DNA from 3 places in the Streptomyces sp. NPDC047971 genome. Region 2 is predicted to be linked to each of the others. Evidence: riboswitches for the same ligand, from Rfam matches in the RefSeq annotation. Region 2 holds a riboswitch; each other region holds the start of a gene.
What was found. Region 2 has a riboswitch for cobalamin ahead of AB0D99_RS03635 (energy-coupling factor ABC transporter permease). Riboswitches for the same ligand answer to the same signal wherever they lie in the genome.

Region 1 (2,175 bases), on a different contig from region 2:
TGACTCCCGGCCGGACCGCGCTCGGCGTCGGGCGCGGTCCGGCTCCGCCGCGCGGAGCGCGCGGATCCGGCACCCCGTGCGGGGTGCCGGGCGGATGTCAGAGGTGTCTGCGACGATGCGTCGCATGGACGAGGCAGTCATCCCGGTCCTCCGGGTCAGCGACGCGGCGGCGGCCGTCGCCTGGTACGAGCGGCTCGATTTCACCCAGCAGTGGGTCCACCGCTTCGAGCCCGGGTTTCCCGCGTTCGTGGAGGTGGCCCGGGGCGAGGTCCGCCTGTTCCTGTCGGAGCACCGGGGCGACGCCCGCCCCGACACCCTGGTCTACCTCCGTGTGCGTGATGTCGACGCCGTGGCCGCCGAGTTCGGGGCGCGGGTGGAGGAGGCTCCCTGGGCGCGCGAGATCGAGCTGCGGGACCCGGACGGCAACCGGCTCCGCGTCGGAACGCCCAGGACATGACGCGGGGCTCCGCGCGGGCACCGCGTTGTCCTGATTCCGTATCCGGATGGTGGACTCCGCTCGCCGCTGAGCGGTCGCGCCCCCTAGTCTGGCGGGGCAGCTGGTTCGCCCCGTCCGCCAGGCGGGATGCGTCGTAAGAGGGAACCCGGTGGGAATCCGGGACTGCCCCGCAGCGGTGAGCGGGAACGACCGCCGTCATACGCACTGGGACCGCGAGGTCCTGGGAAGCGACGGCCAGTAGGTGTCCGCCGGTTCGATCCGGTGGGCGTGCTCGCGAGTCCGAAGACCTGCCCGTTGCCCGCACGCGGACGATTCCGCGCGCGGACATCCCGGTGACCTCGTGGGCGGGTTGGGAGTCCCCCGGACATAGTCCAGGGGGAGGACATGGCGAGCGGCACGTGCGGAGTTCTCCCGCGGCGTGGCCCGCGCGTTCTGTCGTTCCTTCGCGTCCGCGTCCCGTCTCCGGGGATGTTTCCGGACACATCTCGCGAAGGAGAGACCGTGACAGCGAAGCCCGCAGCCGCGGCAGCACGAGCCACCGTGTACGGCTACCCCCGCCAGGGGCGGAGCCGCGACCTGAAGAAGGCCGTCGAGGGCTACTGGAAGGGCGGCGTCACCGCCGACGACCTCCGTCGGACGGCGGCCGGCCTCCGCCGTGCGAACTGGCGGCAGTTGGCCGACGCCGGCATCCACGAGGTGCCGACCGGCGACTTCTCGTACTACGACCACGTCCTGGACACCAGTGTCATGGTCGGCGCCGTCCCCGCACGCCACCGCGCCGCCGTCGAGGCGGACGCGCTCGACGGGTACTTCGCGATGGCCCGCGGCACCCGGGACGTGGCGCCGCTGGAGATGACCAAGTGGTTCGACACCAACTACCACCACCTGGTCCCCGAGCTCGGACCCGACACCGTCTTCGCCGCCGACTCCGCCAAGCAGGTGGCCGAGCTGAAGGAGGCCCTCGGGCTGGGCCTGGCCGCGCGGCCCGTGCTCGTCGGCCCCCTCACCTACCTGCTGCTCGCCAAGCCCGCCCCCGGTGTGGCCCCCGACTTCGAGCCGCTGACCCTGCTCGACCGGCTGCTCCCGGTGTACGCGGAGGTGCTCGCCGATCTCCGCGCGGCCGGTGCCGAGTGGGTGCAGCTGGACGAGCCCGCGCTCGTCCAGGACCGCACCCCGGCCGAGTTGAACGCCGCCGCCCGCGCCTACCGGGATCTGGGAACCGCCACCGACCGGCCCAAGCTGCTCGTCGCCTCCTACTTCGACCGCCTCGGCGACGCGCTCCAGGTGCTCGCCGCCGCCCCGGTGGAGGGCCTCGCCCTCGACTTCACCGGCTCCGCCGCGGCGAACCTCACGGATCTCGCCGCGGTCGGCGGCCTGCGCGCCAAGCGGCTGGTCGCCGGGGTGGTCGACGGCCGCAACATCTGGATCAACGACCTGCAGAGGTCGCTGGCCACCCTCGGCACCCTGCTCGGCCTCGCCGACCGGGTCGATGTCGCCGCGTCCTGCTCCCTGCTGCACGTCCCGCTGGACGCGACGGCCGAGCACGACATCGACCCGCGGATCCGCCGCTGGCTCGCCTTCGCCCGCCAGAAGACCACCGAGGTCGCCACCCTCGCGCGCGGTCTCGCCGAGGGCACCGACGCGATCACCGCCGAGCTGGCCGCCAACCGCGCCGACCTCGCCTCCCGCTCCGGGTCCGCCCTCACCCGCGATCCCGC
Region 2 (2,175 bases):
CCGCCCGCGACGCCGGGGGCCGTACTCGTCGCCGCCGGGCGGCAGTTGATCTCGACCGTGGGCGGCGCGTCCGGTCCGCTGTACGGGACGCTGCTGCGGCGGACGGGGAAGGCCCTCGGCGACGCGCCGAGCGTGACGCGGGAGGAGCTGGCCGCGGCGCTGACCGCGGGGGTCGCCGCCGTCGGACAGCTCGGCGGGGCGCGCGTCGGGGACAAGACGATGCTGGACGCGCTCGTTCCGGCGGCCGAGGGGCTCGGCGAGTCCTTCGCGGCCGCCCGGGAGGCGGCAGAGCGGGGGGCCCTCGCGACCGTGCCGCTCCGGGCGCGCAAGGGGAGGGCGAGCTATCTCGGCGAGCGTTCCGTCGGACACCAGGACCCGGGGGCCACCTCGTCCGCGCTGCTGGTCGACGCCCTCGCCGAGGCCGCCGCATGACCGCGCCGGTCGGGATCGTCCTCGTGTCGCACAGCGCGGAGGTGGCCGCCGCCGTCGCCTCGCTGGCCCGGGGTCTCGCGGGCGGCGGGGCGACCGCGCCGATCGCCCCCGCGGGCGGCACACCGGACGGCGCTCTCGGCACCAGCTCCGACCTGATCGCCGCGGCGGCGCACGAGGTCGACCGGGGCGCCGGTGTGGCGCTGCTCGTCGACCTCGGCAGCGCCGTGCTGACGGTCAAGGCTCTCCTCGCCGAGGAGGACGAGCTGCCGAAGGGCGCCCGGCTCGTGGACGCGCCGTTCGTCGAGGGCGCTGTCGCCGCCCTCGTGACGGCGAGCGCGGGCGGGGATCTGGCCGCCGTGACGGCCGCCGCGTCGGAGGCGTACACGTATCGAAAGGAGTGAGGGGGGCGCGCGCGAGATCTGTCACACACCGTCCCACGACGCCTCCGTGTTGTGATGCGCCTGGTCAACCCACTACTGTCACACCGCCTTGGTGTACGGGAAACCGGTGTGGAACCGGTGCGGCCCTCGCCACTGTGATCGGGAAGTCCGGCTCCATCCCTCCGGGGAAGCCACTGGACCACCGCGGGAGACCGCGGCGGTGTGGGAAGGCGGAGCCGCGACGGCATGACCCGTCAGCCAGGAGACCGGCCAAGGTGCGTTGTCCATCCACGAGGTGCTGGAGAGGGTCTCCCAACCATGCATATAGCCGAGGGGTATCTGCCCCCTGTGCACGCGGCCGCCTGGGGCGTCGCGTCCGCTCCGTTCGTCGTCCACGGCGTCCGTGCGCTGACCCGTGAGGTCAGGTCCAACCCCGAGTCCACCCTGCTGCTCGGTGCGTCCGGTGCGTTCACTTTCGTCCTTTCCGCGCTGAAGATCCCGTCGGTGACGGGAAGTTGCTCGCACCCGACGGGCACGGGGCTCGGCGCGATCCTGTTCCGGCCGCCCGTGATGGCGGTCCTGGGCACGATCACGCTGCTCTTCCAGGCGCTGCTGCTCGCCCACGGCGGGCTCACGACACTCGGCGCCAACGTCTTCTCGATGGCGATCGTCGGCCCCTGGGCCGGCTTCGGCACGTACTGGCTGCTCCGCCGGTCCAACGTGCCGCTGATGGTGAGCGTCTTCTTCGGCGCCTTCGTCGCCGACATCTCCACCTACTGCGTCACCAGCGTGCAGCTCGCGCTGGCCTTCCCCGACCCGGGCAGCGGCGTGCTCGGCGCGCTGGCCAAGTTCGGAGGCATCTTCGCCGTCACGCAGCTGCCGCTCGCCGTCAGCGAGGGGCTGCTCACGGTGCTCGTGATGCGCCTGCTGAAGCAGTCCAGCAAGGGGGACCTGACCCGGCTCGGGGTCCTGCTCCCGTCCCGGAAGAAGACCGAGAAGGCGGAGGCGAGCGCCTGATGAGCCGGAACGCGAAGATCAACACCCTGCTGCTGCTCGTCGTGGCGGCCCTGGCCGTCCTCCCGCTGGTGCTGGGGATGGGCGACCACAAGGAGGAGCCGTTCGCCGGCGCCGACGGCGAGGCGGAGGCGGCGATCACGGAGATCGCCCCCGACTACGAGCCGTGGTTCAGCCCGCTGTACGAGCCGCCGTCCGGCGAGATCGAGTCGGCGCTGTTCTCGCTCCAGGCGGCGCTCGGCGCCGGTGTGCTCGCGTACTACTTCGGCGTGCACCGGGGCCGCAAGCAGGGCGAGGCGCGCGCCGAGGCGAGGGCGCTGCGGGCGGCGTCCGGCGACGAGTAGGCGCC
Region 3 (2,175 bases), on a different contig from region 2:
CCTCGACCTCCTCGCGCAGCTCGGCCGGGAGCTGCGCGTACCAGCGCTTGTAGTCGGCCGCCGGGATGCGGACCGGGTTCTTCGCCAGCTGCTCCTCGGTCAGCCAGTCCTGGTCGTGCCCGCCGGCCTCGATCAGGGCGTAGATCAGCTCGTCGCCGTCGCCGGAGACCAGGCCCGGAATGTCCTCGACCGGACCGAAGTCGTATCCCTCCTCCCGCAGTCGGCGCAGCAGCGCGACGGCGGAGGCGGGGGTGTCCAGACCGACCGCGTTGCCGATCCGGGAGTGCTTGGTCGGGTACGCGGACAGGACCAGGGCGAGCTTCTTCTCGGCGTTCGGGATGTGGCGGAGCCGGGCGTGACGGACCGCGATCCCGGCGACGCGGGCGGCCCGTTCGGCGTCGGCGACGTACGCGGGCAAACCGTCCTCGTCGATCTCCTTGAACGAGAACGGAACGGTGATGAGCCGGCCGTCGAACTCGGGGACGGCGACCTGGCTCGCCGCGTCCAGCGGGGAGAGACCCTCGTCGTTCTCCTCCCAGGCCGCGCGCGAACCGGTCAGGCAGAGCGCCTGGAGGATCGGCACGTCGAGCGCGGCCAGCGCGCCCGCGTCCCATGCCTCCTCGTCGCCGCCGGCCTGCGCCTCGGCGGGCTTGGTGCCGCCCGCCGCGAGGACGGTGGTGACGACCGCGTCGGCGGTGCGGAGCCGGTCGAGCAGCTCCGGCTCGGGGGCCCGCAGCGAGGCCACGTACAGCGGGAGGGGCCGGGCGCCGGCGTCCTCGATCGCCCCGCACAGCGCGTCCACGAAGCCGGTGTTCCCGCTCATGTGGTGGGCGCGGTAATAGAGCACGGCGACGGTGGGGCCGGTGGACGTGCGCGCGGTGCGCTCCAGCGGGCCCCAGGTCGGGGCGGCCGCCGGGGACTCGAAGCCGTGACCGGTGAGCAGAACGGTGTCGGAGAGGAAGCGGGCCAGCTGCTCCAGGTTCGCGGGGCCGCCGTGCGCCAGGTAGGCGTGCGCCTCGGTGGCGACACCGACGGGGACGGTGGACGCCTCCATCAGCTGGGCGTCGGGGGCCTGTTCGCCGCTGAGGACGACCATCGGCTTCCCGGCGGCGCGCACCGCGTCGAGGCCGTCCTCCCAGGAACGGAGGCCGCCGAGGAGGCGGACGACGACGAGCTCGGCCTCGGCCAGGAGGCCGGTCAGGTCGGCGAGGGGGAGACGGGCGGGGTTGGCGAAGCGGTACTCCACCGGGCCGCCGGCCGCGCGGGCGCTGAGCAGGTCGGTGTCGGAGTGCGACAGCAGCAGGAGCATGGCGAGCGCAGGCCTTCCTCGGGGTTGTCCGCGCCCCGGGTGGTCGTATGGACGGCGGGAGTTCCTGACTCACCGGTCCCGGGGTCGTGCTCGCGCACGTCCGGGCCGGCTCACAGTGGCGGGACCGCGCCGGATTCTCACCGGGCTTCCTCCCCGGGGTCCTGGGACCCCATGCCGTCTGCATAGTAGATCGTGCGGTCGACGGGCCGGTGCGGGTGGCGGAGTCGGCCGGATCACACCGCGGGCGGGACCGTCGTCGCGACGCCGCGACGACGGGCGAGGACCGGACGGTGCGCGGGAGGCGCCCCGGGCGGCGGGACCGAGGCGCTCCGGGCGACGGTGGCCCGGCGGCCCGGCCGGATCGCGGCCGGTGGGGGGATCCTCATGGCCGGATCGCGGCCGGTGAGGGCTTCCTCGTGGCCGGATCACACCCGGTGGCCGCCCGGTGGCCCGTCGGTATGCTCGCCGCCATGCCGCCCACCCCGCCCCCGACGCCCGACCCGGGCGAACCTCGCATACGGGACCGTGGCGACGCGTGCCCCGGGGCGCTGCGCCTGCACTCCGCCGACGACGGCCGCCTCGCCCGACTCCGCCTGCCCGGAGGTTGTTTGACCCCTCGTCAGGTCGAGATCCTGGCCGGCGCGGCGGAGACCCTGGGCGACGGGCGACTCAGCATCACCTCCCGCGGCAACGCCGAGCTGCGCGGCCTCGCCGACGACTGCGGGGCGCGGCTCGCGGCGCTCCTCGCCGAGGCGGGCCTGCTGCCCTCCCCCACCCACGAACGCGTCCGCAACATCGTCGCCTCCCCGGCCTCGGGTCTCGACGGACTCGGCGCCGCCGACGTGCAGTTGTGGGCCCGCGAACTG

Region 1: it holds a riboswitch for cobalamin, as region 2 does, so the genes downstream of both, metE (5-methyltetrahydropteroyltriglutamate--homocysteine S-methyltransferase) here and AB0D99_RS03635 (energy-coupling factor ABC transporter permease) in region 2, are expected to answer to the same signal.
Region 3: it holds a riboswitch for cobalamin, as region 2 does, so the genes downstream of both, cobN (cobaltochelatase subunit CobN) here and AB0D99_RS03635 (energy-coupling factor ABC transporter permease) in region 2, are expected to answer to the same signal.

The regions. Positions count from the first base shown of each region.
Region 1 covers NZ_JBEZNW010000007.1:1,162-3,336, reverse strand. The annotation lists gene AB0D99_RS09220 (aldo/keto reductase) at 1-3, shown strand, start outside; gene AB0D99_RS09215 (glyoxalase superfamily protein) at 125-457, shown strand; cobalamin riboswitch at 592-746, shown strand; gene metE (5-methyltetrahydropteroyltriglutamate--homocysteine S-methyltransferase) at 959-2,175, shown strand, end outside.
Region 2 covers NZ_JBEZNW010000002.1:240,291-242,465, forward strand. The annotation lists gene dhaL (dihydroxyacetone kinase subunit DhaL) at 1-432, shown strand, start outside; gene AB0D99_RS03630 (PTS fructose transporter subunit IIA) at 429-833, shown strand; cobalamin riboswitch at 906-1,102, shown strand; gene AB0D99_RS03635 (energy-coupling factor ABC transporter permease) at 1,131-1,829, shown strand; gene AB0D99_RS03640 (energy-coupling factor ABC transporter substrate-binding protein) at 1,829-2,170, shown strand.
Region 3 covers NZ_JBEZNW010000010.1:158,294-160,468, reverse strand. The annotation lists gene cobN (cobaltochelatase subunit CobN) at 1-1,309, opposite strand, end outside; cobalamin riboswitch at 1,345-1,503, opposite strand; gene AB0D99_RS13155 (cobalamin biosynthesis protein CobG) at 1,768-2,175, shown strand, end outside.